DNA from 3 places in the Streptomyces sp. NPDC017979 genome. Region 2 is predicted to be linked to each of the others. Evidence: riboswitches for the same ligand, from Rfam matches in the RefSeq annotation. Region 2 holds a riboswitch; each other region holds the start of a gene.
The links. Region 2 has a riboswitch for cyclic di-AMP ahead of ACH4E8_RS09105 (transglycosylase family protein). Riboswitches for the same ligand answer to the same signal wherever they lie in the genome.

Region 1 (7,662 bases), on a different contig from region 2:
ACCGCCGCGTTCGGGGACGAGATGGCGAAGATCGGCGAGGAACGCCCCGACGTGGTGGCGATCACCGCGGCCATGCTGCACCCGGTGGGGCTGACCCGGTTCGCCGAACGCTTCCCCGACCGGGTGTGGGACGTGGGCATCGCCGAGCAGCACGGCGCGGTCTGCGCGGCCGGGCTCGCCACCGGCGGTCTCCACCCGGTGTTCGCGGTGTACGCCACCTTCCTGAACCGCGCCTTCGACCAGGTGCTGATGGACGTCGCCCTGCACCGCTGCGGGGTGACGTTCGTCCTGGACCGGGCCGGGATCACCGGCACCGACGGCGCCTCCCACAACGGCGTGTGGGACATGTCGATCCTCCAGGTCGTGCCCGGGCTGCGGATCGCCGCACCGCGCGACGCGGAACGGCTGCGCGAGGAGCTGCGGGAGGCCCTGGACGTGCGTGACGCGCCCACCGTGCTGCGCTTCCCGAAGGAGTCCGCGGGGCCCGAGATCCCGTCGCTGCGCCGCATCGGCGGGATGGACGTGCTGCGGGAGCCGGGCACCGACCGGGCCGACGTGCTGCTGGTGTCGGTGGGCGCGCTGGCGCCCGTCTGCCTGCAGGCCGCGGAGCTGCTGGCGGAGCGCGGCGTCACGTGCACCGTCGTCGACCCGCGCTGGGTGAAGCCCGTCGACGAACACCTCCCGCCGCTGACGGCGCGGCACCGGCTGGTCGCCGTCGTGGAGGACAACAGCCGCAGCGCGGGCGTGGGGTCGGCGGTCGGGCAGGCGCTGCGCGACGCCGGCGTGGACGTACCGCTGCGGACGTTCGGCGTCCCGGAGCAGTTCCTCGCCCACGCCAAGCGCGCGGAAGTGCTCGCCGACGTGGGCCTGACACCGGTGGAGATCGCCGGGCGCATCAGCGCTGCCCTGGCGGGGGAGCGCACGGACGCCCTCAAGGGTTCCGCGGCCGTTTCGCCGGCTGGTTCCGCGGTTGGTTCCGCGGTTGGTTCTGTGACGGGCAAGGAGCACTGAGGCACATGACGGACCTGCCGACAGGCATCGAGGCGCACCCCGAAGCCGCCCCGACGGCGCCCCCGGGCGGGGCCGGGGGGTTCGACCTGGCGGCGCTGCTCGCCGAGCGCGGCGCCGAGCGCTACGCGCTGCACTCCCGCCACCTCAATCACCAACTGCCGCGGATGCTGCACACCCTCGGCTTCGACAAGACCTACGAGCGGGCCGAGGGCGCGTACTTCTGGGACGCCGACGGCAACGACTACCTCGACATGCTCGCCGGCTTCGGCGTGATGGGCCTCGGCCGGCACCACCCCGTCGTGCGCAAGGCGCTGCACGACGTCCTCGACGCCTCGCTGGCCGACCTCACCCGCTTCGACTGCCAGCCCCTGCCCGGGCTGCTCGCGGAGAAGCTGCTCGCGCACAGCCCGCACCTGGACCGGGTCTTCTTCTCCAACAGCGGCACGGAGTCGGTGGAGACCGCCCTCAAGTTCGCCCGGTACGCCACCGGCCGTCCCAGGGTGCTCTACTGCGTGCACGCCTTCCACGGGCTGACCTGCGGCTCGCTCTCCGTCAACGGCGAGAAGGGCTTCCGGGACGGCTTCGCGCCGCTGCTGCCGGACACCGCCGTCCCGCTCGGTGACCTGGCGGCGGTGGAGCGGGAGCTGGCCCGCGGCGACGTGGCCGCCCTCGTCGTCGAACCGATCCAGGGCAAGGGCGTGCACGAGGCCCCGCCGGGCTTCCTGCGCGCCGCCCAGGAACTGCTGCACCGCCACAAGGCCCTGCTGATCGTGGACGAGGTGCAGACCGGCCTCGGCAGGACCGGCGACTTCTACGCGTACCAGCACGAGGCCGGAGGGGCCGCGGTGGAGCCGGACCTCGTCTGCGTCGCCAAGGCCCTGTCCGGCGGGTACGTGCCCGTCGGGGCGACCCTCGGCAAGGACTGGATCTTCAAGAAGGTCTACTCGTCGATGGACCGCGTCCTCGTCCACTCCGCCAGCTTCGGGTCCAACGCCCAGGCGATGGCCGCGGGGCTCGCGGTGCTCTCGGTGATCGAGGACGAGGGGCTGGTGGCCCGCGCCCGGACGATCGGCGAGCTGCTGAGGTCCCGGCTGGGCGCGCTGGTGGACCGCTACGAGTTCCTGCACGAGGTGCGCGGCCGCGGTCTGATGACCGGCATCGAGTTCGGCCGCCCGGACTCGCTGCGGCTGCGCAGCCGTTGGAGCGTGCTCCAGGCGGCCCGCAAGGGGCTCTTCGCGCAGATGGTCGTGGTGCCGCTGCTCCAGAAGCACCGGATCCTGACCCAGGTGTCCGGCGACCACCTGGAAGTGATCAAGCTGATTCCGCCGCTGACGATCGGCGAGCGCGAGGTGGACCGCTTCGTCACCGCCTTCACCGCGGTCATGGACGAGGCGCACGCGGGCAGCGGACTGATGTGGGACTTCGGCAAGACCCTGGTCAAACAGGCCGTCGCCAACCGCTGACCGAAGCGCAGACACACCGCGCTGACCAGCGTCTTCAGCGAAGTTTTTGCCTCTGAGGCAAGAAAGTTGCCTCAGAGGCACTTTCCTGGCGCAATGGACACATGCAGAGTCCTCCCGGGGGCCACCCCCCGGACCCGCGAACTCCGGCGGTCCCCGCCGCGGCGTCCCCGACGCCGCAGGGCGTCGACGCACCGGTCGAGCTGCCCGACGTGGCGCCCCGGCTGCGCGACCTGCGCCGCCGTCGGGGGCTGACCCTGGAGGCCGCTGCGCAGCGCGCCGGCCTGTCGCCCGCACACCTGTCCCGGCTGGAGACCGGCCGCCGGCAGCCCTCGCTGCCGATGCTGCTCAGCCTCGCCAGGATCTACGGTACGACAGTGGCCGAGCTCCTGGGCGAGCTGGCCCCGGACCACGACCCCGTCATCCGCGCCGGCCGCCGCGAGCCTTCGGAGGCCGACGGCTGGACGTACCACCAGGTCGGCGGGGCGGGGCGGGCCATGCAGGCGCTGCGGCTGATCGTGCCGTACGGCGCACAGGGCGATCTCGTACGCGTCCATCCCGGCGAGGAGTGGCTGTACGTGCTGGACGGGCGGGTGCGGCTGAGCCTCGGCCAGGCCGTGCACGAACTCGGTCCCGGCGACAGCGCGCACTACGACTCGCTCACCCCGCACCGGATCGCGGCGGCCACCCGCGACGGCGCCGAGATGCTGTTCGTCCACACCCTGCTCCAGAGCCCGGACATCCTCCCGCCGCACCTCTGACGCCCGCGGCCCGCCCGCACCACCCGTCCGCACTTCCTGACATCCGCACTTCTGGTCCGGCCCGCTGGGGCCGGGGAAAGCAGAGGCAGTCATGACCGAGAACCCGACGGCGCCCGAAGGCGCCGCACTGCCCGACTCCGCCGCCGCCCGGCGCGAGAAGAAGGAGGAGGGGAAGTTCCCCAAGGGCATCTGGATCCGGCTCTTCGCCTACCTGGTGGCCGGCCACGTCTTCGCCGGCTTCCTCTACCTGCTCTTCGAGGTCGGCGCCAAGTAGCGCCCGACGGCCCGGCGCGCCGGCGTCAGGCGGCCCCGTCCCCCTCCACGAGACGCGCCCGCAGCCGCTCGCGCGTCTCGGGGGTGAGGCCGAGGCCGTCGGCGAGGTAGCGCTCGATCCCGCCCCAGGTCTGCTCGATGGCGTCGAACGCGGTGTGCAGGTACTCCGCCCGGGCGTCGAAGAGCGGGTTCAGCAGCTCCATGACCTCCGCGGACATCCCCGCGGGCGCGCCCTCGGCGCGGCGTACCAGATAGCGGCGGTGCGGGTCGTTGGACTTGAGGTAGTCGGCCTCGACGGCGTCCCGCTCCACACCGACCGCCAGCAGCGCCACCGCGATCGACAGACCCGCGCGGTCCTTGCCCGCCGCACAGTGCATCAGCGCCGGCACGCTGTCCTCGGCGAGGGCGTGCAGCACCTTGCTGTGCTCGGCCGTGCGCTCGGTGATGATCACGCGGTACGAGGCGATCATCCGGTTCGCCGCCTGGCCGTCGCCCAGCAGGGCGCGGAGCTGGGCGAGGTCGCCGGCGCGGACCATCTGCCAGAACTCGGCCCCGTCGGCGGGGTCGCTCAGCGGCAGGTTCACGTTCCGCACGCCCGGCAGCGAGACGTCCGGCCCTTCGAGGCGGATGTCCGCCGCGTTGCGGAAGTCGAAGATCGTGTGCAGGCCGAGCGAGGCCAGGAACGACGCGTCCTCGTCCGTCGCGTGGGCCAGGTGCCCGCTGCGGAAGAGCCGACCGGGCGCCACGCTCCGCCCGTCCGCGGTCGGGAGCCCGCCGACGTCGCGGAAGTTGCGGACCCCGGCCAGTTGGGGTTCGGTCGACGGGACCTGCGGCACCTGCTGCGTCACGAAGGCTCCTGGAGGAAGTCGCTGCCGCCGGCGCTCGTCGCCGACTGTGGCGTGTTCCCGACGATACGACATCGGTACCTGGGGCAATCATCGTCAGCGGCCCGACCGTCCGCTTCCCCTCGTCCGTGCGACGGACGGTTGCCCGCTGCGCGGACGTCGCCGCCGGCGGGGTGCCGTGTCGAGCGGCCACGGGCCGGCCACGGGCCGGACCGGAGACCTGGATGCGACGGCCATCCAGCTCCAACGTTGCCGAGCAGCAAGAAAAAGTAGCTTCTGTCCGTATTGGTGGGGTAATGAGCTCTTCGGTATAACGTGCCCTGGCTAAGGGGGAGATGGGTGTCGCTCATGAGCAGGATCACAATGGTGACGTTGTGTGGCGGGCGCGCGGGCGGGGGATGCGGCGACCGGGCGGGAGTTGGCGGGGCGGCGTCCACGGAGGGTGACCGCCCGTCGGCGGCGCGATGATCCACGCGGTCCGGGCGTGCGCGGTCATGGCTTGTTCCTGGCGATGTGGCCGGTTTACGGTCACGGCACTCCGGACGGACCGCCTCATCCTGCCGCCGCCCGGATCATCACCCACCCACCTGTGGCAGGAGCGGGGGACCCAGGTAGTACGCCGGTCCGGACTCCGGACGGCTCGGGGTGAAGTCGCGCCCAGCGCGCGGCCGGGCATCTCCAGCTCGAACCCGACAGCTCACCTCGCAGGCGTCGGAGAGGAACAGCACCATGTCCGCACCGGGCAAGCACCGCCGTCCCAAGTCGACGGCCTTCACCCGTGGATTCGTCGCCGCCGGCACCGGTGGCGCCGCCATCGCCCTTCCGCTGATGGGCGCCACCGGCGCCCACGCCGCCGAGCAGGCCGCTCCCGCGGCCCCCGTCGTCGCCCCGGTCTCGGCCGCCGCCGCCCCGGCCGCCGACAAGGCCGCCGCCGCGTCGACCACGTACGTCGTGGTCATCGGTGACCACCTGTCCAAGATCGCCGACGAGCACCGGCTCGACGGCGGCTGGCAGCAGCTCTACCAGGACAACCGTCAGGCCGTCGGCGAGAACCCCTCGCTGATCCACCCCGGCCTCAAGCTCACCATCGGCGCGAAGGCGGAGAAGCCCGCCGAGAAGTCGGCCGAGAAGCCCGCCGAGAAGAAGGCGGAGAAGCCGGTCGAGAAGCCGGTCGAGAGCGACAAGGTCGAGAAGAAGGCCGAGCCGAAGGCCGCGCCCGCCGCCCCGGCCGCCAAGAAGGCGACCGGCGGCAACGACGCGCCCGCCGCGTCCTCCGACTCGTCCGCCGGCACCAGCAGCGGCTGGGCCGCCCCGCTCGCCAACGCCCAGGTCTCCACCTCGTACCGCGCCTCCGGCGCGGCGTGGTCCAGCGGGTACCACACCGGCGTCGACTTCGCCGCGCCCACCGGCACCGGCGTCCGCTCCATCGGCCCCGGCACCGTCGTCTCCGCCGGCTACAACGGTGCGTACGGCAACGAGGTCGTCATCAAGCACACCGACGGCACCTACTCCCAGTACGCCCACCTCTCCTCGCTCGCCGTCTCCGCCGGGCAGAGCGTGACCGGCGGGCAGTCCATCGGCCAGGTCGGCTCCACCGGCAACTCCAGCGGGCCGCACCTGCACCTGGAGGTCCGCACCGGCCCGTCGTACGGCTCGGACATCGACCCGGTCGCCCACCTGCGCAGCCACGGCGTCTCGCTCTGATCCCGACGCCTCGTGCCACCGGCCGCTGACCCGGCCCACCCGGATCCCCCACGGAGCCCCCCGCTCCGTGGGGGATCCGGCGTATTCCCCATCACCTCGCCATCCCCGGTGTGATAAATCACTGCGCGTCAACCCCTCCCTACGGTCGCGTAGGTCACATCTGTAGGGCGAAGATGAGTTCTTGTGGCAGACGATTCGAGAACAGATGACAAGGGTGGATTCGGGTCGTACGCAGCCATCGGTGACAGCTTCACCGAGGGCGTGGGGGATCCGGGACCCGACGGGGCGTACGTCGGCTGGGCGGACAGGTTCGCGGTCCTGCTGGCCGACCGCAAACCGGAACACAGCTTCCGGTACGCCAATCTCGCGGTGCGCGGCAGGCTCCTCGACCAGATCGTGGCCGAGCAGGTGCCGAGGGCGAAGGAACTCGCCCCGGACCTGGTGTCGTTCTGCGCCGGGGGCAACGACATCATCCGACCGGGCAGCGACCCGGACGACGTGGCGGAGCGCTTCGAACGTGCCGTCGCCGAACTGACCGCCGCCGTCGGCACGGTCATGGTGACCACCGGGTTCGACACCCGGGACGTGCCGGTGCTGCGGCACCTGCGCGGCAAGGTCGCCACCTACACGGCGCACGTGCGGGCCATCGCCGACCGCTACGGCTGCCCGGTGCTGGACCTGTGGTCGCTCAAGTCGGTCCAGGACCGCCGGGCCTGGGACCCCGACCGGCTGCACCTGTCGCCCGAGGGACACACCCGGGTGGCGCTGCGGGCGGCACAGGTCCTGGGGCTCGACATACCGGCCGACCCCGACCAGCCGTGGCCGCCGCAGCCGGTGCGCGGCACCCTGGAAGTACGGCGCGACGACATCCACTGGGCCCGCGAGTACCTGGTGCCCTGGATCGGGCGGCGGTTGCGCGGCGAGAGCTCGGGCGACGACATCGTGGCGAAGCGGCCGGACCTGCTTCCGCTGTGACGCCGCGGCCCCACGGCCGCCGGGCCGCATGACCCCGTGAGCGGGTCGGCCCCGCCGCATCCCAGCGGCGGGGCCGCCCGACTACCCGGCCGGCTGCGCCGGGATCCGCTCCAGCACGCCGCCGGCGAACACGTCGTACAGCGGCAGCGACTCCAGGTGCACGTAGCCGATGTGGCAGTCGCACACGGCCAGCGGACAGGCCCGCGGACGTAGCGCCGCCCGGAACGAACCGTCGTACAGGTTCCCCAACTCGGCGGGCACGAAGTGACAGCGGCGCACCGTGCCCGCACCGTCCACGGAGACCACCGACTCGCCCGTGCGACACGGCAGGCCGGCCGAGCGGTGCGGTCGACGGCTGTACGGGAACAGCGGGTCCAGCGCGGTCCACCGGTCCGCCGCCCCGTCCGAGTACTCGTGCCCCTCCGCCGCGTTCACCCACAGATAGACGTGGTCCGGCAGTTCGGCGCGCAGCCGGCGCGCGTGCTCCAGGTGCTCGGGCAGCCCCACGATCCCCACGCTGAAGCGCACCCCGAGCCGACCCAACTCGTGAGTCTTGGCGAGGAAGCGGTCGTACGGCGTCTGCCCCGGGTGGTACGTGCACCACAGGGCCAGCGCGTCCAGGTCGGCGTCGGC
Region 2 (7,662 bases):
GAACTGCGCGACCAACTCACCACCGGGCCGCAGAGACCGACGCACTCGAGGGTCCACGGCGGGTGCGTCAGGGGGCGCGAGGGCCCGCACTCGCAGGGGCGCGGGGGCGCGGGGCCCGAGCCCGCAGGCACCGGGGGGCGGAACTGCGGGGCAGCCCACCGCCGGGCGCGGGACCCGCCCACTCCCCGCCCCCGCCATGGCGTACGCTGCCCTGGCCACAGGCGCACGTACGGCACATCCGCGGGGAGCTGGCGAGAAGATGACGGTCCGGGGCCAGCTCTTGCGATTCGCCCTGGTGGGCGCGGTCAACACCGGTACTTACTACGGGCTGTACCTGATCCTGCTGACCCGGCTGCCGTACGTCGCCTCGCACGTCATCGCCTTCGTGCTCAGCATGATCGGCTCCTTCTTCCTCACCTCGTACTTCACCTACCGCACCCGTCCCACCTGGCGGAAGTTCCTCCTCTTCCCCCTGACGAACGCGGCGAACTTCGTCGTCACCACCACCGGCGTCTACCTGCTGGTGGACGTCTTCGACCTGGGCAGCCGGTACGCACCGCTGATCGCGGCGGCCGCGGCGATCCCGATCACCTTCGTCGTCTCCCGGACGATCATGCTCAGGCCGGAGCCGGGCGACGCGGGCGGCGAGCGCCAGCCGGTGGGGTCGGCCGACCGCCGCTGAGCCGCGGCGCGGGGCGCATCCTCGGCGGCGCCGGGGTCGTTGGTTCGAAACAGTGGCGGCGAAGTGGTGGCCCGGGCACCGCTGACTGCCTACCATCGATCACCGCAGGACTTTGTGACTCGTCGCACAAACCTCGTCAGGAGGCTCCCTTGCCCCGCCGTCGTCGTCGCACCGCGATCATCGTCTCCGCCGCGCTCCTGTCCGCCGCACCCCTCCTCACCGCCTGCGGCAATGACGCGCACCCGGGCGCCGCCGCCATCGTCGGCGGCGAGCGGATCGAGGTGTCCACGGTCCAGGCCGCGGTCAAGGACGTGCGCACCGCCCAGGAGAAGACCCCCCAGGGCGAACAGCTCGTCCGGGAGACCGGCCAGCTCAGCCGGGCCAAGCTCTACGACTTCATCGTCAACGAGGTGGTGCACAAGGCCGCCGACGACGCGGGCGTCACCGTCACCCGCAAGGAGCTCCAGCAGGGCCGGGAGGCGCTCGCCCAGCGCTTCGGCGGCGAGGAGGGCCTCGCCACGGCGTACCTCCAGGAGCGGGGGGTCGCCCCCGACCAGCTCGACGCCGTCGTGGAACGCGACATCCTGATCAACAAGCTCGCCCGCTCCATGGGCACCAACGACCCCGCAGTGGGCCAGCAGAAGCTGAACGCGGCCTTCACCGCCGCGGCGAAGTCCCTCGACATCGACGTGAACCCGCGTTTCGGCACCTGGGACGACCAGAAGCTGGAGCTGGGCGACTACAAGGCGGCGTGGATCTCCCAGGTCAGCGAGCAGCCGCAGCCGGCGGTGCCGGCGACGGCGTAAAAGGCGCTCCGGGGCGCCGGGCCGGCGGAGGTAGGTTCGTGGGGTGACCACGAACACCTCCGCCGCGTCCACCGGGACCGGGCCGACCGGCCGCATCGTCCTGCTCACCACGAGCCACCGGGTGGCACCCGGGCTGCTGTCCTGGCCCGCGTGGCAGACCCTGCGCACCGCGGACCTGGTGCTCTGCGCCGACCCCGCCCACCCCCAGCTCCCGCACCTGCGGGAGGCCGGGGTCGAGGCGACCGCGCCGGTGCCGGACGCCCAGGGCCTGGTGGACGCCTGCGCCGGGGGCGCGACCGTGGTCGTCCTGGTGACCGGCGAGGGCGACCGCGCCCTGACCGACGGCCTCGCCCGCCTCGCCGGCTCCGGCCGGGTCGCGATGCCCGCACTGGAACTCCTGCCCGGCTCGTACGACCTCCCCGGCGCCCGGCTCCTCGACCTCGTCCAGGTCATGGACCGCATCCGGGTCGAGTGCCCGTGGTCGTCGGTCCCCACGCACAAGGACCTCGCGAAGTACGCGATCGAGGAGGCGTACGAACTCGTCGAGGCGATCGAGCTGGGCGACCGCGACGAGTTGCGGGAGGAACTGGGCGACGTCCTCCTCCAGGTCGTCTTCCACGCGCGCATCGCGCAGGAAGACCCCGAGGAGCCGTTCTCGGTCGACGACGTCGCCGGGACGATCGTGGACAAGCTGATCAACCGCCATCCGCACGTCTTCGGCGACGAGACGGCGCGGACGCCGCAGGACGTGCGGGACATCTGGCTGCGCACGAAGGCGACGGAGAAGCAGCGCGACTCGGTGACGGACGGCGTCCCCCTCGGTCAGCCGGCGCTCGCCCTCGCGGCGAAGTTGGCGTCCCGCGTCCGTACTGCGGGGCTCGACGTGCCGCTCCCCGCGGGGGAGGGCGTGGGTTACGAACTGCTCGCGCTCGCCGCGGCGGCGGACGCGTCCGGCGTGGACCCCGAATCCGCCCTCCGCGCGGCGACCCGCGCGTACCACGCGTCCATCCGCGCAACGGAATCCTCCCGCTAGCCCCGCGCCGCCCCGTCGTCCCTGCGGGCTGCCCGGCCCCCGCGCCCCGTTGGTGGGCTTGTCGCGCAGTTCCGCCCCCTACACCCAGAGGCTGGGGGGACCCCCAGCGCCCCTGGACAACATCGCCGTGGCTGGCAAAGGTGCGTTCGTCTCTGCGGCCGAGTGGTGGGCTGGTCGCGCAGTTCCCCGCGCCCCTGTCTTGCTTCCCCTGTCGCCTGCCTGCGGGACGAGGGTTTTTAGGGGCGCGGGGAACTGCGCGACCAGCCCACCACCAGCCCGCGGAGACCAACGCATCCGCAAGGGAAACGGCGGGTTCGTCTGGTCGGCCCCGGGGGCCAACGCACCCGCAGGGGACAGCGCGTCAGGGCGCCCCGCCAGCGCAAGCGCACGTACGGGATAGCGTCGGCGTATGCACGCGACTCCCGGCCAGCCCACACCACCACTCTTCACCTGGGAGTTCGCCACCGACCCCTACCCCACCTACGCCTGGCTCCGCACCCACTCGCCCGTGCATCGCACCACCCTCCCCAGCGGGGTCGAGGCGTGGCTCGTCACCCGGTACGTCGACGCCCGGCAGGCCCTCGCCGACCCGCGGCTGTCGAAGAACCCGGCGCACCACGACGAGCCCGCCCACGCCAAGGGCAAGACCGGGATCCCGGGGGAGCGCAAGGCGGAGTTGATGACGCACCTGCTGAACATCGACCCGCCGGACCACACCCGGCTGCGCCGGCTCGTCTCCAAGGCGTTCACGCCCCGCCGCGTCGCCGCCTTCGCGCCGCGCGTGCAGGAGCTGACGGACCGGCTGATCGACGGCTTCGCGGACCGCGGCAGCGCGGACCTGATCCACGAGTTCGCGTTCCCGCTCCCCATCTACGCGATCTGCGACCTGCTGGGCGTGCCCGCCGAGGACCAGGACGACTTCCGGGACTGGGCGGGGATGATGATCCGCCACGGCGGCGGCCCCCGCGGCGGCGTGGCCCGCTCCGTGAAGAAGATGCGCGGCTACCTCGCCGAGTTGATCCACCGCAAGCGGGAGACCCTCGGTGCCGAGAGCGCCGACGACGACCTGATCTCCGGGCTGATCCGGGCCAGCGACCACGGCGAGCACCTCACCGAGAACGAGGCCGCCGCGATGGCCTTCATCCTGCTGTTTGCCGGATTTGAGACCACCGTTAATTTGATTGGTAATGGCACCTATTCCCTGCTGCGCAACCCCGAGCAGCGCACCCTGCTCCAGGAGTCCCTGGCGGCAGGGCGGACGGACCTGTTGGAGACGGGGGTGGAGGAACTGCTGCGCTACGACGGACCGGTGGAGCTCGCGACCTGGCGGTTCGCCACCGAGTCGCTGACGATCGGCGGGCAGCAAGTCGGCGAGGGCGACCCCGTCCTCGTGGTGCTCGCCGCCGCCGACCGCGACCCCGAGCGCTTCGACGGGCCCGACGTCCTCGATCTGTCCCGACGTGACAATCAGCACCTCGGGTACGGGCACGGCATCCACTACTGCCTCGGCGCGCCCCTCGCCCGCATCGAAGCCCAGACGGCGCTCGCGACCCTGCTACGGCGCCTCCCTGACCTGCAACTGGCCGTGGATCCGACCGATTTGCGGTGGCGCGGCGGTCTGATCATGCGTGGACTGCGCACGCTTCCGGTGGAGTTCGGGACCCCAACTTACTGACGGAGCATCAACTCTGTGATGTTCGTGTGATCCGGGCTGCATTGACTTGTGACTGACGTTGGAGTCCGGCTACGTTCACCCCCGTCTCAGCCGTCAGCGAAAGGCAACCGCATGCTCTCCGGGAATGGTCGACATCGCCGTCCTCGCCAGGCCCCGGCCCTCGTCGTCGCCGCGGGGGTGACGGGGTCCGCGATCGCGATCCCGCTCCTGGGCGCGGGGTCGGCGTCCGCCGCGGACACCGCCGTCTGGGACCGGGTGGCGGAGTGCGAGAGCGCCGGGCAGTGGAGCGCCAACACCGGCAACGGCTACTTCGGCGGGCTCCAGTTCTCGCAGGAGACCTGGGAAGCCTTCGGCGGTGCGCAGTACGCGGAGCGCGCCGACCTCGCCAGCCGCTCGCAGCAGATCGCGGTGGCGGAGAAGGTGCTCGCCGCCCAGGGGCCGCTGGCGTGGTCGTCCTGCGGGGCGAACGCGGGGCTGTCGGGCGTCGAGGCGCCGAAGGTCGACCCGGGCGCGCTGCCGACGCCCACCGCGCCGGCCGTGCCGTCCCCCGCGTCGACCCAGGGCGTCGGCAACGGCGACGCCGCGCGGGCGGGTGCGGACGAGGGCAAGAAGGCCGGCGGCAAGCACCGCGGCCCGGCCGCCACCGAGACCCCGGCGACCCCGGCGACCCCGGACCCCTCGGGTACGAGCGCGAGCACGGGTGCGGGCAAGGACACGGGCGAGCAGCGCACGGCCGACGACACCCGGGCCTCGCGCAGCGACACCCCCGGCCGCGGCGACTCCGTCCAGCCCGGCGACCCGGGCAAGGCGGCCGGCGCACCGGCGAAGGGACAGCGGGGCGACGGGTCCACCGGCGCCGGCACCTCCAACGGCAAGGGCAGCGCCGGCACGGGCAACTCGGGCGCCCCCGCTGGCGTCCAGAAGGACAAGGGCGAGGCCGCCGAGAACACCGACGGCGCGACCGCGTCGCCCGGCACGTACACCGTCCGCCCCGGTGACAACCTCTGGGCCATCGCGGACGCGCAGGACCTCCCCGGGGGCTGGCCGGCGCTCTACGAGGCGAACCGCGACGCCGTCGGAGCCGACCCCGACTTGATCCTGCCTGGTCAGAACCTTGACCTCAGGGTGAAGTAGCCGCACTCCGGGGCGCGTTGAGGCAGGGTTTTGCTGGCTTTTGTCCGTTTCCGCGTAAGTGAGACATGTGTCTCTCTGCTCGAACGGGCTTCCGGCATCGAGCGGAACGGCGCATTCCGTGCCCCACCTGCGGAAACGGGGGTTTCCGGAAGGCCGTGATGGGCGTTTTCTCCCCGATGTTCCTTCTTTGAACATCGGGGAGGGCTGTGTTTACGGTCTGACCGCTCGCCAAAGCGGGCACCACTGACCGTCACGCCGAATCCTGCCGTCGGTCGGGGGGAACAGTCGTCGCGAGAGCGCCGAAGGCAGGAGCGGGGGACCCACGTACGTGCCGGTCCCGTCCACCCCGGGGAGACCCGGGGCACGGACACCGGCTAGGGGTGAAGCCGCGCCGAGCGCGGCCGGGCAACTCACTTGGCCCGAACCCGACAGCTCACCTCGTAGGCGTCGGTGAGGAGATCCACCATGCTGTTTTCCAGCAAGGGCAAGCACCGTCGCCCCTCCAAGGCCGCCAAGTTCGCCGCCTTCGCCGGCATCACCACCGCCGCGATCGCCGCCCCGCTGGTGGGCGCCACCTCCGCCTCCGCCGCCACCGCCGCCGAGTGGGACAAGGTCGCCCAGTGCGAGTCCGGCGGCAACTGGTCCATCAACACCGGCAACGGCTACTACGGCGGCCTGCAGTTCTCCCCGTCCACCTGGGCGGCCTTCGGCGGCACCAAGTACGCGTCCAACGCGCACCTCGCCTCCAAGTCGCAGCAGATAGAGATCGCCGAGAAGGTCCTCGCGGGCCAGGGCAAGGGCGCCTGGCCGAGCTGCGGCGTCGGCCTCTCCAAGGCCGCGTACAACGGCGGCGGCGCCGAGCAGGCCCCCGCCCCGAAGCAGGAGCAGCCGAAGCCGCAGCCCAAGCCCAAGCAGGAGCAGCCGAAGCAGCAGGCGCAGCCCTCGCAGGAGCGCGCCGAGGCCCCGACCACCCGCTCCGAGCGCCCGTCCGCCCCGGCCAAGTCCGCGCCGAAGGCCGGCGGCTTCGAGAAGGGCGACGGCGAGTACGAGGTCCAGTCCGGCGACACCCTGAGCAAGATCGCCGAGACCGAGCAGGTCGAGGGCGGCTGGCAGAAGCTGTTCGAGCTGAACAAGGACGTCGTCGACGACGCCGACGTCATCTACCCGGGTCAGCAGCTCCACCTGAGCTGACCCGCCGCGAACCCACGGGCCGTCACCCCGACCCGACCCCCCACGGGTTCGCCACCCACGACCCCGGGCCGACGCGCTTCCCCCGTACGCGCCGGCCCGGGGCTCTGTGTGTCACGGGTGCGCGGGCAGCCCGCACCGTCCGCAGGGAGCCCGCGCCGTCCGCCGCCGGCCCGCGTCTGAGCAGGCATCCGCGCAGTTGAGAGGCGTTACCCGGCGGTAGTTGCGCGCCTTTTGGCCGGGGTGAAGTTCTTCGCACTCTTTTTCGTCCCAGGGGGCGGGCAGCGGCCGGTCGGCGCCCCCCGGCCGGTTAGGCTCTTGCCGTCGGGCCGCTGAGCCCGCACCCACGCGTCACATCCCAGAAGGAGATGCTCGTGCCGTCCATCGACGTCGTCGTAGCCCGGGAAATCCTGGACTCCCGAGGCAACCCCACGGTCGAGGTCGAGGTCGGCCTCGACGACGGGAGCACCGGCCGCGCCGCGGTGCCCTCCGGCGCCTCCACCGGTGCCTTCGAGGCACTGGAGCTCCGCGACGGGGACCCCAACCGCTACCAGGGCAAGGGCGTCGAGAAGGCCGTCCTCGCCGTCATCGAGCAGATCGGCCCGGAGCTCGTCGGCTACGACGCCACCGAGCAGCGCCTGATCGACCAGGCGATGTTCGACCTGGACGCCACCCCGGACAAGTCGTCGCTGGGCGCCAACGCCATCCTCGGCGTCTCCCTCGCCGTGGCGCACGCCGCCTCCGAGGCGTCCGACCTGCCGCTCTTCCGCTACCTCGGCGGCCCGAACGCGCACCTGCTGCCCGTTCCGATGATGAACATCCTGAACGGCGGCTCGCACGCCGACTCCAACGTGGACATCCAGGAGTTCATGATCGCCCCGATCGGCGCGGAGTCCTTCTCCGAGGCCCTGCGCTGGGGCACCGAGGTGTACCACACCCTCAAGAAGGTGCTGAAGCAGAAGGGCCTGTCCACCGGCCTCGGCGACGAGGGCGGCTTCGCGCCGAACCTCGACTCCAACCGCGCCGCGCTGGACCTGATCATCGAGGCGATCAAGGAAGCCGGCTACGCCCCCGGCAAGGACATCGCGCTCGCGCTCGACGTCGCCGCCTCCGAGTTCTACAAGGACGGCTCGTACGAGTTCGA
Region 3 (7,662 bases), on a different contig from region 2:
GGCGCAAGCGCGGTCCCAGGAGCGGAGCCGCAGGCGCAAGCGCGGAGCCGCAGGCGCAAGCGCCCGCGGGTCGTAGGATTGGCGCATTGTGTCGAAGCTGCGCCATCACACCCCAGAAGAAGCCTCCGCTCCCAGTCGGGACCGGGGCGAGCCCCGTTTCCCCGGCGGACCCGCCGCCGACCCCGCCGGGTCGCACCACGAGCGGCGGATCAGGAGTTTCCAGCCGCGGCGGAGCCGGGTGACCACCGGGCAGGAGGACGCGCTGCGGCGGCTGTGGGGCGCCTGGGGGCTGGACATCGACGGACGGCGGGTGCTCGACCTCGCCGAGATGTTCGACGGGCTGCCCGTCGTCCTGGAGATCGGCTTCGGGATGGGCGAGGCCACCGCCCAGATGGCCGCCGCCGACCCCCGCACCGGAATCCTCGCCGTCGACGTGCACACCCCCGGCCAGGGCAATCTGCTGGGCCTCGCCGAGCGGAAGGGCCTGACGAACGTCCGGGTGGCCAACGGCGACGCGATCATCCTGCTGCGCGAGCAGCTCGCGCCGGGCGCCCTCGACGGGATGCGGGTGTACTTCCCGGACCCCTGGCCGAAGAAGCGCCACCACAAGCGCCGACTGATCCAGCCCGAGTTCCTGACCCTGGCCGCGCGCTGCCTGAAGCCCGGCGCCGTACTGCACTGCGCCACGGACTGGGAGCCGTACGCGGAGCAGATGCTGGAGGTGCTCTCGGCGCACCCGGACTTCGAGAACGCCTGCGCCGACGGCGGCTTCGCGCCGCGGCCCGAGTTCCGGCCCCGCACCCGGTTCGAGGGACAGGGGCTGGACAAGGGGCACGTCGTACGGGACCTCCTCTTCCGGCGCGTGGCGCCCACGGCCGCCTAGGTCCTGCCTACGGGGCCGACGCAGGGTCGCAGCGAAGCCCCCGCCCGGCCGTTCCCGGTCACACGGAGACCGATTCCGCCTCGCCCACTGTCAGTGGTCCTCGTTAGGGTCGTGGAGTGTCCCAGCCGCCGCCCCCGCCCCGGTCCGCGCCCCAGCAGGCGCAGCCGGTGTTCGACGCGCTGCCCGAGCGCTCCCGCTGGCGCTACAAGCCCCGTCGCGCCTCGCTGCTGTGGCGCAACAGGGCCATCCGCATCGGGGTGCTGATCACGCTGCTCGCGCTCTGCGGGCTGGTGATCCTCGCGCTGGTGCGGGAGCAGACGGGCACCCGGGGCTTCCTCGTCGGCCTGGGGCTCGCCACGCTGCCCGTGCCGCTGCTGCTCGCCGCGTTCCGCTGGCTGGACCGGGTCGAGCCGGGCCCCTGGCGCCACCTCGCCTTCGCGTTCGCGTGGGGCGCGTTCGCCGCCGCCCTGGTCGCACTCACCGCGAACACCTTCGCGGCCCGCTGGATAGCGACCGCCACCGCCGACCCGTCGAGCGCGGACACGCTCGGCGCGACGGTGGTGGCCCCGGTCGTCGAGGAGAGCGCCAAGGCCGCGGCCGTCTTCCTGCTCTTCTTCTTCCGCAGACGGGACTTCACGGGCCTGGTCGACGGCGTCGTGATCGCCGGCTTCACCGCGACCGGCTTCGCCTTCACCGAGAACATCCTCTACCTCGGCCGGGCCTTCGACGACGACCAGTCGACGGGCTCGGACGGCTTCGAGTCGATGACGGCGGCGACGTTCTTCGTACGGATCGTCATGTCGCCGTTCGCGCACCCGCTCTTCACGGTGCTCACCGGCATCGGCTTCGGGCTGGCGGCGCTGGCGGCCCGCCGGCGCAAGTTCCGCCGCACCGCGCTGCCGCTGCTGGGGCTCGTCCTCTCCATGGGCATGCACGCGCTGTGGAACGGCTCGGCGTCGATGCTCGGCCCGTACGGCTTCTACGCGGTGTACGCGCTGGTCATGGTCCCGGTCTTCGGGCTGCTGACGTGGCTGACGATCTGGTCCCGGCAGCGGGAGTTGCGCACGGTCTCGTCGGCGCTGCCGGCGTACGCGGCCGCCGGCTGGCTGGCGTCCGCGGAGCCCCCGGCGCTGGCCTCCATGCGGGCGCGCACCGCGGCCCGTGACTTCGCCCGGCGTACGCAGGGGCCGGCGGCGGCGCACGCGGTGGCGGAGTACCAGCGCTTCGCGACCTCGCTCGCCTTCCTCCGCCACCGGGCGCAGCGCGGTGCGGTCGACCCCGACTTCGTCGCACGGGAGCAGGAGTTGCTGCACCACATGTGGCGGCGCAAGGAGGTGGCGAGCCCGGCACTGACGTACGCGGCGCGGTCGACGGGCGCGGTCTGGGTGCCCCCGCCGTACCGGGACTACGAGGGCTACAACCCGTACCGGGTGTGACGCGGACCCCCCGAAGCCCGGGCGCACGCACCCGTGCGCACGCAAAAAGACCGACGGCCCTGGCGTCGGGGGGTGACACCAGGACCATCGGCGATTCAGGGACGACGGCGTACGACGAGGCCGAGCCAGGTCAGGCCGAGCAAGGCGGGACGAGGCAGTGCAGGGCGGCCCGCCGAAGACGCCCGAGCCCGCACACCAGCCGAAGCTGGCAGCTCAAGAACTCACGGGCCCCGGCGCACCGCACCACTCGTCACAGCCGTCGCGCTGAGCGCCATGCGCTCAGCGACTCAGACCGAGAGGCCCTTGCTCTGCAGCCAGGACGCCGGGTTGATCGTGGCGCCGCCCGGGGTCTTGACCTCCATGTGCAGGTGCGCACCGGAGACGTTGCCGGTCGCGCCCACGCGCCCGACGCCGTCGCCCGCGACGACCTTCTGGCCCGCGCCGACGCTGACCGACGACATGTGGGCGTACATGATCTCGGTGCCGTCGTTCAGCTCCAGGATGACCTGGTAGCCGTAGGCCGGACCGGACCAGCCGGCGGACTTGACCGTACCGGCGCCCACGGCCTTCAGCGGGGTGCCCGAGGAGGCGACGAAGTCAAGGCCGGTGTGCTGGCCGGAGGACCACATGGAGCCGGACTGGCCGTACGTCGCCGAGATGCTGTACGAGGAGAGCGGCAGCGCGAACATCTTCGCGAGCTTCGCCTTGCGCTCGGCCTCCGCCTTGGCCTTGGCCTCTGCTTCGGCCTTCTTCTTCTCGGCCTCCGCCTTCGCCTTGGCCTTGGCCTGGGCTTCCTTCTCGGCCTTCTCCTTCGCGGCCTTGTCGGCGGCGGCCTGCTTCGCGGCCTCGGCCTGGGCCTGCTGCTGCTCGGCCTGCTGGAGGATGCGGGAGCGCAGGGCCTCGCCGGCGCCGCCTTCGGCGGTGGCGCCCATGGCCATCAGTTCGCTGGCGCCCTCGGTGGACTGGTCGTCACCGGACGGGTCGTCGTTCTTGTCGTCACCGCCCCCGAGACCGTCGGGGAGGGAGATGGAGACCGGGGGCTTGTTCTGCGCGGTGGCGATGCCGCCCGCGCCGACCGCCGCGATGACACCGACGCCGAGGACGGTGGAGCTACGGGCGAAGGCCCTGCGCTGCTGGCGCAGGACGCGGTGGCGGCCGCGCGACGAACCGACGGTCTCCGCGCTGGGGTTCCACTCGCCGTACGAGCGCTCGGCCCCGTTTTCGCTGAAGGCACCGGTCCTTGAGGACCCGGCAGGAGCTTCCGGGGCAGGGCTGTTGGACGCCACTGAGGCGTACTCCTTTCCTTCCTTCTCGCCTACCGGGTTAGCTGACGGGTTCGGAGCAGGAAGGTCTCCTACGGAACGCTTCGCAGGCTGCGAAGCATCCGATTCACCCCAAGAGGTGGTTCCCCGGTTCCCTTGCGGGATTCGGCGCGTGCGCACGGCGTCGCCCTGACGGCGACTGGGACGACCGCGCTGCGTTATCGAACGTTAATAGACAGGGGGACCGTATTCCAAGCCGGTCCCCATGATCGTTAACGATGATCGCGGAACCAACCGGGACACAAGCGGCCGGATTCGGGCGACTTGAGCGGCCCGAACGAGGTTTAATCGGCACCGCACCCTCGCCATGCCCCTGACAGCACGTCATATCGCGCGCTCCGAGCAGCCGTTCGACTACGCTGCGTGGAGCCTCGACGGGAGGGCAGCGGGCCGGGTGACCGCCAGCAGCGCCATGTCGTCCGTGGAGCCGCCTCCGGTGTGCCGGCGCACGTCGTCGATGAGCGCGTCCAACAGCTCCCCGGGCCCCGGGAAGGCCCGCCCGAGCAGCCGGCTGCCCGGTTCGTAGAAGGCCCCGGAAGCGTCCCGCGCCTCCGAGAGCCCGTCGGTGTAGAGCAGCAGCGTCGCCCCCGGCGGCATCGGGTGCTCCTCCACCCGGTCCGGCCACTCCCCCAGCGCCCGCATCCCGAGCGGCAGCGCGGGTTCCTGCGGCGCCAGCCGCCCCAACTCCCCGTCGTCGCGGAGCAACAGCGGCTCCGGGTGCCCGCGGTTCACCAGCCGTACGACCCCCCGCCCGTGCGGGATCTCCGCGATCACCGCGGTGGCGAACCCCTCGAAGGAGTCCACGTCACCCTCCCCCCGCCGCCCCGCCTCCCGGGTCAGCGCCCGCTCCATCCGCTCCGCCACCCCCTCCAGGGCGCCCTCCTGCTCGGCCGCCTCCCGGAACGAGCCGATCAGCACGGCCACCGCCTCCACCGCGCCGAGCCCCTTGCCCCGCACGTCCCCGACCACCAGCCGTACCCCGTGCGGGGTGTCCTGCACCGCGAAGAGGTCACCGCCGATGAACGCGTCCGCGAGCGCCGCCTCGTACCGGGCCGCGATCCGCAGCCCGCCGATCTCCTCGGCGGGGGTGGGCAGCACGGCGCGCTGCGCGGTCTCGGCGATCACCCGGGCGGAGGCCAGCCGCTCGTTGCTGCGCGCGACGACCCGGTTGATGAAGAGCGCGAGCGCCGAGACCGTGACGACGGTGGTCAGCTCGGTGTACGCCTGGGTCTGCCCGATCGAGTGGTTGTAGACGTCCAGGGCCAGCTCGGTCAGCACGGCGAAGGCGCCGGTCGCCAGCGTGACGGACCACGAGAAGAACGGGGCGGCGATCAGCGGGGCGGCCGTGAACATCGGCACCGCCGTGAACTTCCCCGGGGTCGAGAGGTCGTAGACCACCCCGACGATGATCATCAGCGCCGGCAGCATCCGCGCGAAGCGCCGGGCACCGAAGTTGTTCCGCTGCTCTTCCTCCGCCACGGGTGCTCTCCTCCCCCCTCAGCCTCGGGGCGGGGGGCGCGGACGGCGAGCCGGCTGGGCCGGCCGGGGGACGCCCGTAGGGCCAGAGACCCGGGAGGGAACGACTACGGCCCGGCACTCTTTCGAGTGCCGGGCCGTGGCCTTCAGTAGCGGGGACAGGATTTGAACCTGCGACCTCTGGGTTATGAGCCCAGCGAGCTACCGAGCTGCTCCACCCCGCGTCGGTGAACACAACTCTACGCCATCCGGAGCAGTGCTCGCGACCACCGGGCCCCCGACCGGCGGGGCCCGGTGCTCAGGCAGTGCTCACGGGGGGACTCAGTCGGTGAGGTTCCGCTCCGCGTACGCCGCCATCGCGTCCCGCACGAAGGCCGCCGTCCCCTCGCCGTGCCGGTCGTAATTGCGCCCGAAGCGCGGATCGGCGACGTACATCTCGCCGAGCCCGGCGAAGTGCGCCTTCGACGGGGCGCCCATCAGGGACTGCCAGGCGTACATCCGCCGGGTGACCTCCTGCGCCACCTCGCCGTCGGCCGGCTGCCCGGCCCTGAGCGCCCGCGCGTAGTCCCGGGCGATGTCGTCGTGGGCCCGCTGATGGTCCCGGCGCTCCTGCTCGCTCAGCGAACGCCAGGTGCGGTCGCTGCGCCGCCAGGCGTCGGCGCCCCAGCGCTCGGTCACCTCCTGCTCGTACTGCGTGTGGTCGAAGCCGTCGAGCACGTCCTCAGCCATCAGTTCCTCCCCTCGTTCGGTCTTGTGCAGGGTGGTCCGCACCGAGGCGATCTGCCGCCCGATGCGTTCGCGCTCCAGCTCCAGCAGCCCGAGGTGGGCGCGGAGCGCGGCGGCCGTGTCCCGCTGGCCCGCCAGCACCTCGGCGATGGCGGGCAGCCCGAGCCCCAGCTCGCGCAGGAGCAGGATCCGCTGGAGGCGCACCAGCTCGTCGGGGCCGTAGTAGCGGTAGCCGTTGGCACCGACCCGGCACGGCTCCAGCAGCCCGATGTCGCCGTAGTGCCGCAGGGTGCGGCTCGTCGTGCCGGCGCGTCGGGCGACTTCTTGGATCGACCACTCCATGACCTGAACGGTAGAACTTGACGTTACGTAAAGGTCAAGCCGGAAAAACCCGGGCATGGCGGGCGGCGGGCGCACGGCGAGCGGCCGGCCTCAGCGCACGGAGGTCGACGTCAGGGCGCGAGGCGATCGGCGCGCATCCGGAGGTAGTGCGCCTCGGGCGCGCTGAGGGTCCGCCCGGCCGCCAGCAGATACGCCTCGCGCGCCCCCGCCGCGTCCCCCGCGCGCTCCAGCAGATGGGCGCGGACCGCGTCCAGCCGGTGGTGTCCGCCGAGCCGGTCCGCCAGCCGACCCACCTCCACGAGCCCGGCCTCGGGCCCGCGCACCATCGCCACCGCCACCGCGCGCCCCAGCTCGGCCATCGGCTCGGGCGCGATCTCCACCAGCAGGTTGTACAGCGCGAGGATCTGCGGCCAGTCCGTGTCGTCCGCGCGCGCCGCCTCGTCGTGCAGCGCGGCGATGGCGGCCTGGAGCTGGTACACCCCGGCCGGCCCCTGTGCGAGCGCCTCCTCGACCAGCGCCGTGCCCTCGACGACGGCGTCCCGGTCCCAGAGCGTGCGGTCCTGCTCGTCGAGCGGGACGATCCCGCCGTCCGGCCCGGTGCGGGCCGCGGCGCGGGCCTCGGTGAGCAGCATCAGCGCGAGGAGCCCGGTCACCGCGCCCTCGCGGGGCAGCAGCAAACGCACCCGCCGGGTCAGCCGGATCGCCTCCTGCGCCAGGTCGGAGCGGTGCAGCAGGGCGCCCGACGTCGCCGTGTACCCCTCGTTGAAGATCAGGTACAGCACCTGGAGCACGGCGGCCAGCCGCTGGTCGCGGTCGGCGGGCCCGGGCGGCCGGAACGGCGCCCCCTGCACCTTCAGCTTCGCCCGGCTGATGCGCTGGGCCATCGTCGCCTCGGGCACGAGGTGCGCACGGGCGATCTCCGCGGTGGTCAGGCCGCCGACGGCGCGCAGCGTCAGGGCGATCTGCGCGGGCGGCGTCAGGTCGGGGTGGCAGCACAGGAAGAGCAGGGTGAGGGTGTCGTCCTCGCTGGGGGCGCGGTCGTCGCCGGGCGGCGGCGTGGTGAAGGAGTCGCGCGGGGCGAGCTGTGCGGCGCTCTCCTCCCGCCGGCGCCGGGCCTCCTCGCTGCGCAGCAGGTCCGTCAGCCGGCGGGAGGCGACCTTGATCAGCCAGCCGCGCGGGTTGTCCGGGGTGCCGGCGGCGGGCCACTGCCGGGCGGCGGCGAGCAACGCTTCCTGAACGGAGTCCTCGGCGAGGTCGAAGTGTCCGTAGCGGCGCACCAACGCACCGAGGACCTGCGGCGCGTGATGGCGCAGCAGGTCCTCGATCGTGGGCGTACGACTCGTGTTGCTCATGCAGTCGTACGTATCACGGGCCACCGACAGCGGTCGGCCGTGCGGTGTCCGGGCGACGGTGTCCCGGTGGCGGCCCGGTCCGTCGGGGAGGGGTGCGGTCAGACTTCCGGGGCGTCCAGGATGGG

Region 1: another riboswitch for cyclic di-AMP. It lies ahead of ACH4E8_RS21805 (peptidoglycan DD-metalloendopeptidase family protein); the one in region 2 lies ahead of ACH4E8_RS09105 (transglycosylase family protein).
Region 3: another riboswitch for cyclic di-AMP. It lies ahead of ACH4E8_RS22400 (M23 family metallopeptidase); the one in region 2 lies ahead of ACH4E8_RS09105 (transglycosylase family protein).

What each region holds. Positions count from the first base shown of each region.
Region 1 is NZ_JBIRGU010000008.1:200,674-208,335, forward strand. Features, by position in the region: gene dxs (1-deoxy-D-xylulose-5-phosphate synthase) at 1-1,011, shown strand, start outside; gene ACH4E8_RS21785 (aspartate aminotransferase family protein) at 1,017-2,474, shown strand; gene ACH4E8_RS21790 (XRE family transcriptional regulator) at 2,576-3,232, shown strand; gene ACH4E8_RS21795 (DUF6126 family protein) at 3,324-3,506, shown strand; gene ACH4E8_RS21800 (tyrosine-protein phosphatase) at 3,532-4,353, opposite strand; cyclic di-AMP (ydaO/yuaA leader) riboswitch at 4,921-5,074, shown strand; gene ACH4E8_RS21805 (peptidoglycan DD-metalloendopeptidase family protein) at 5,080-6,054, shown strand; gene ACH4E8_RS21810 (SGNH/GDSL hydrolase family protein) at 6,238-7,029, shown strand; gene ACH4E8_RS21815 (STM4011 family radical SAM protein) at 7,111-7,662, opposite strand, start outside.
Region 2 is NZ_JBIRGU010000002.1:696,813-704,474, forward strand. Features, by position in the region: gene ACH4E8_RS09080 (GtrA family protein) at 260-682, shown strand; gene ACH4E8_RS09085 (SurA N-terminal domain-containing protein) at 832-1,488, shown strand; gene ACH4E8_RS09090 (nucleoside triphosphate pyrophosphohydrolase) at 1,532-2,521, shown strand; gene ACH4E8_RS09095 (cytochrome P450) at 2,931-4,196, shown strand; gene ACH4E8_RS09100 (transglycosylase family protein) at 4,308-5,330, shown strand; cyclic di-AMP (ydaO/yuaA leader) riboswitch at 5,618-5,792, shown strand; gene ACH4E8_RS09105 (transglycosylase family protein) at 5,796-6,521, shown strand; gene eno (phosphopyruvate hydratase) at 6,887-7,662, shown strand, end outside.
Region 3 is NZ_JBIRGU010000009.1:17,213-24,874, forward strand. Features, by position in the region: gene trmB (tRNA (guanosine(46)-N7)-methyltransferase TrmB) at 89-883, shown strand; gene ACH4E8_RS22395 (PrsW family intramembrane metalloprotease) at 1,000-2,319, shown strand; gene ACH4E8_RS22400 (M23 family metallopeptidase) at 2,607-3,605, opposite strand; cyclic di-AMP (ydaO/yuaA leader) riboswitch at 3,617-3,762, opposite strand; gene ACH4E8_RS22405 (PP2C family protein-serine/threonine phosphatase) at 3,996-5,120, opposite strand; tRNA gene ACH4E8_RS22410 (tRNA-Met) at 5,268-5,341, opposite strand; gene ACH4E8_RS22415 (MerR family transcriptional regulator) at 5,439-6,185, opposite strand; gene ACH4E8_RS22420 (RNA polymerase sigma factor) at 6,296-7,537, opposite strand; gene ACH4E8_RS22425 (YciI family protein) at 7,636-7,662, opposite strand, start outside.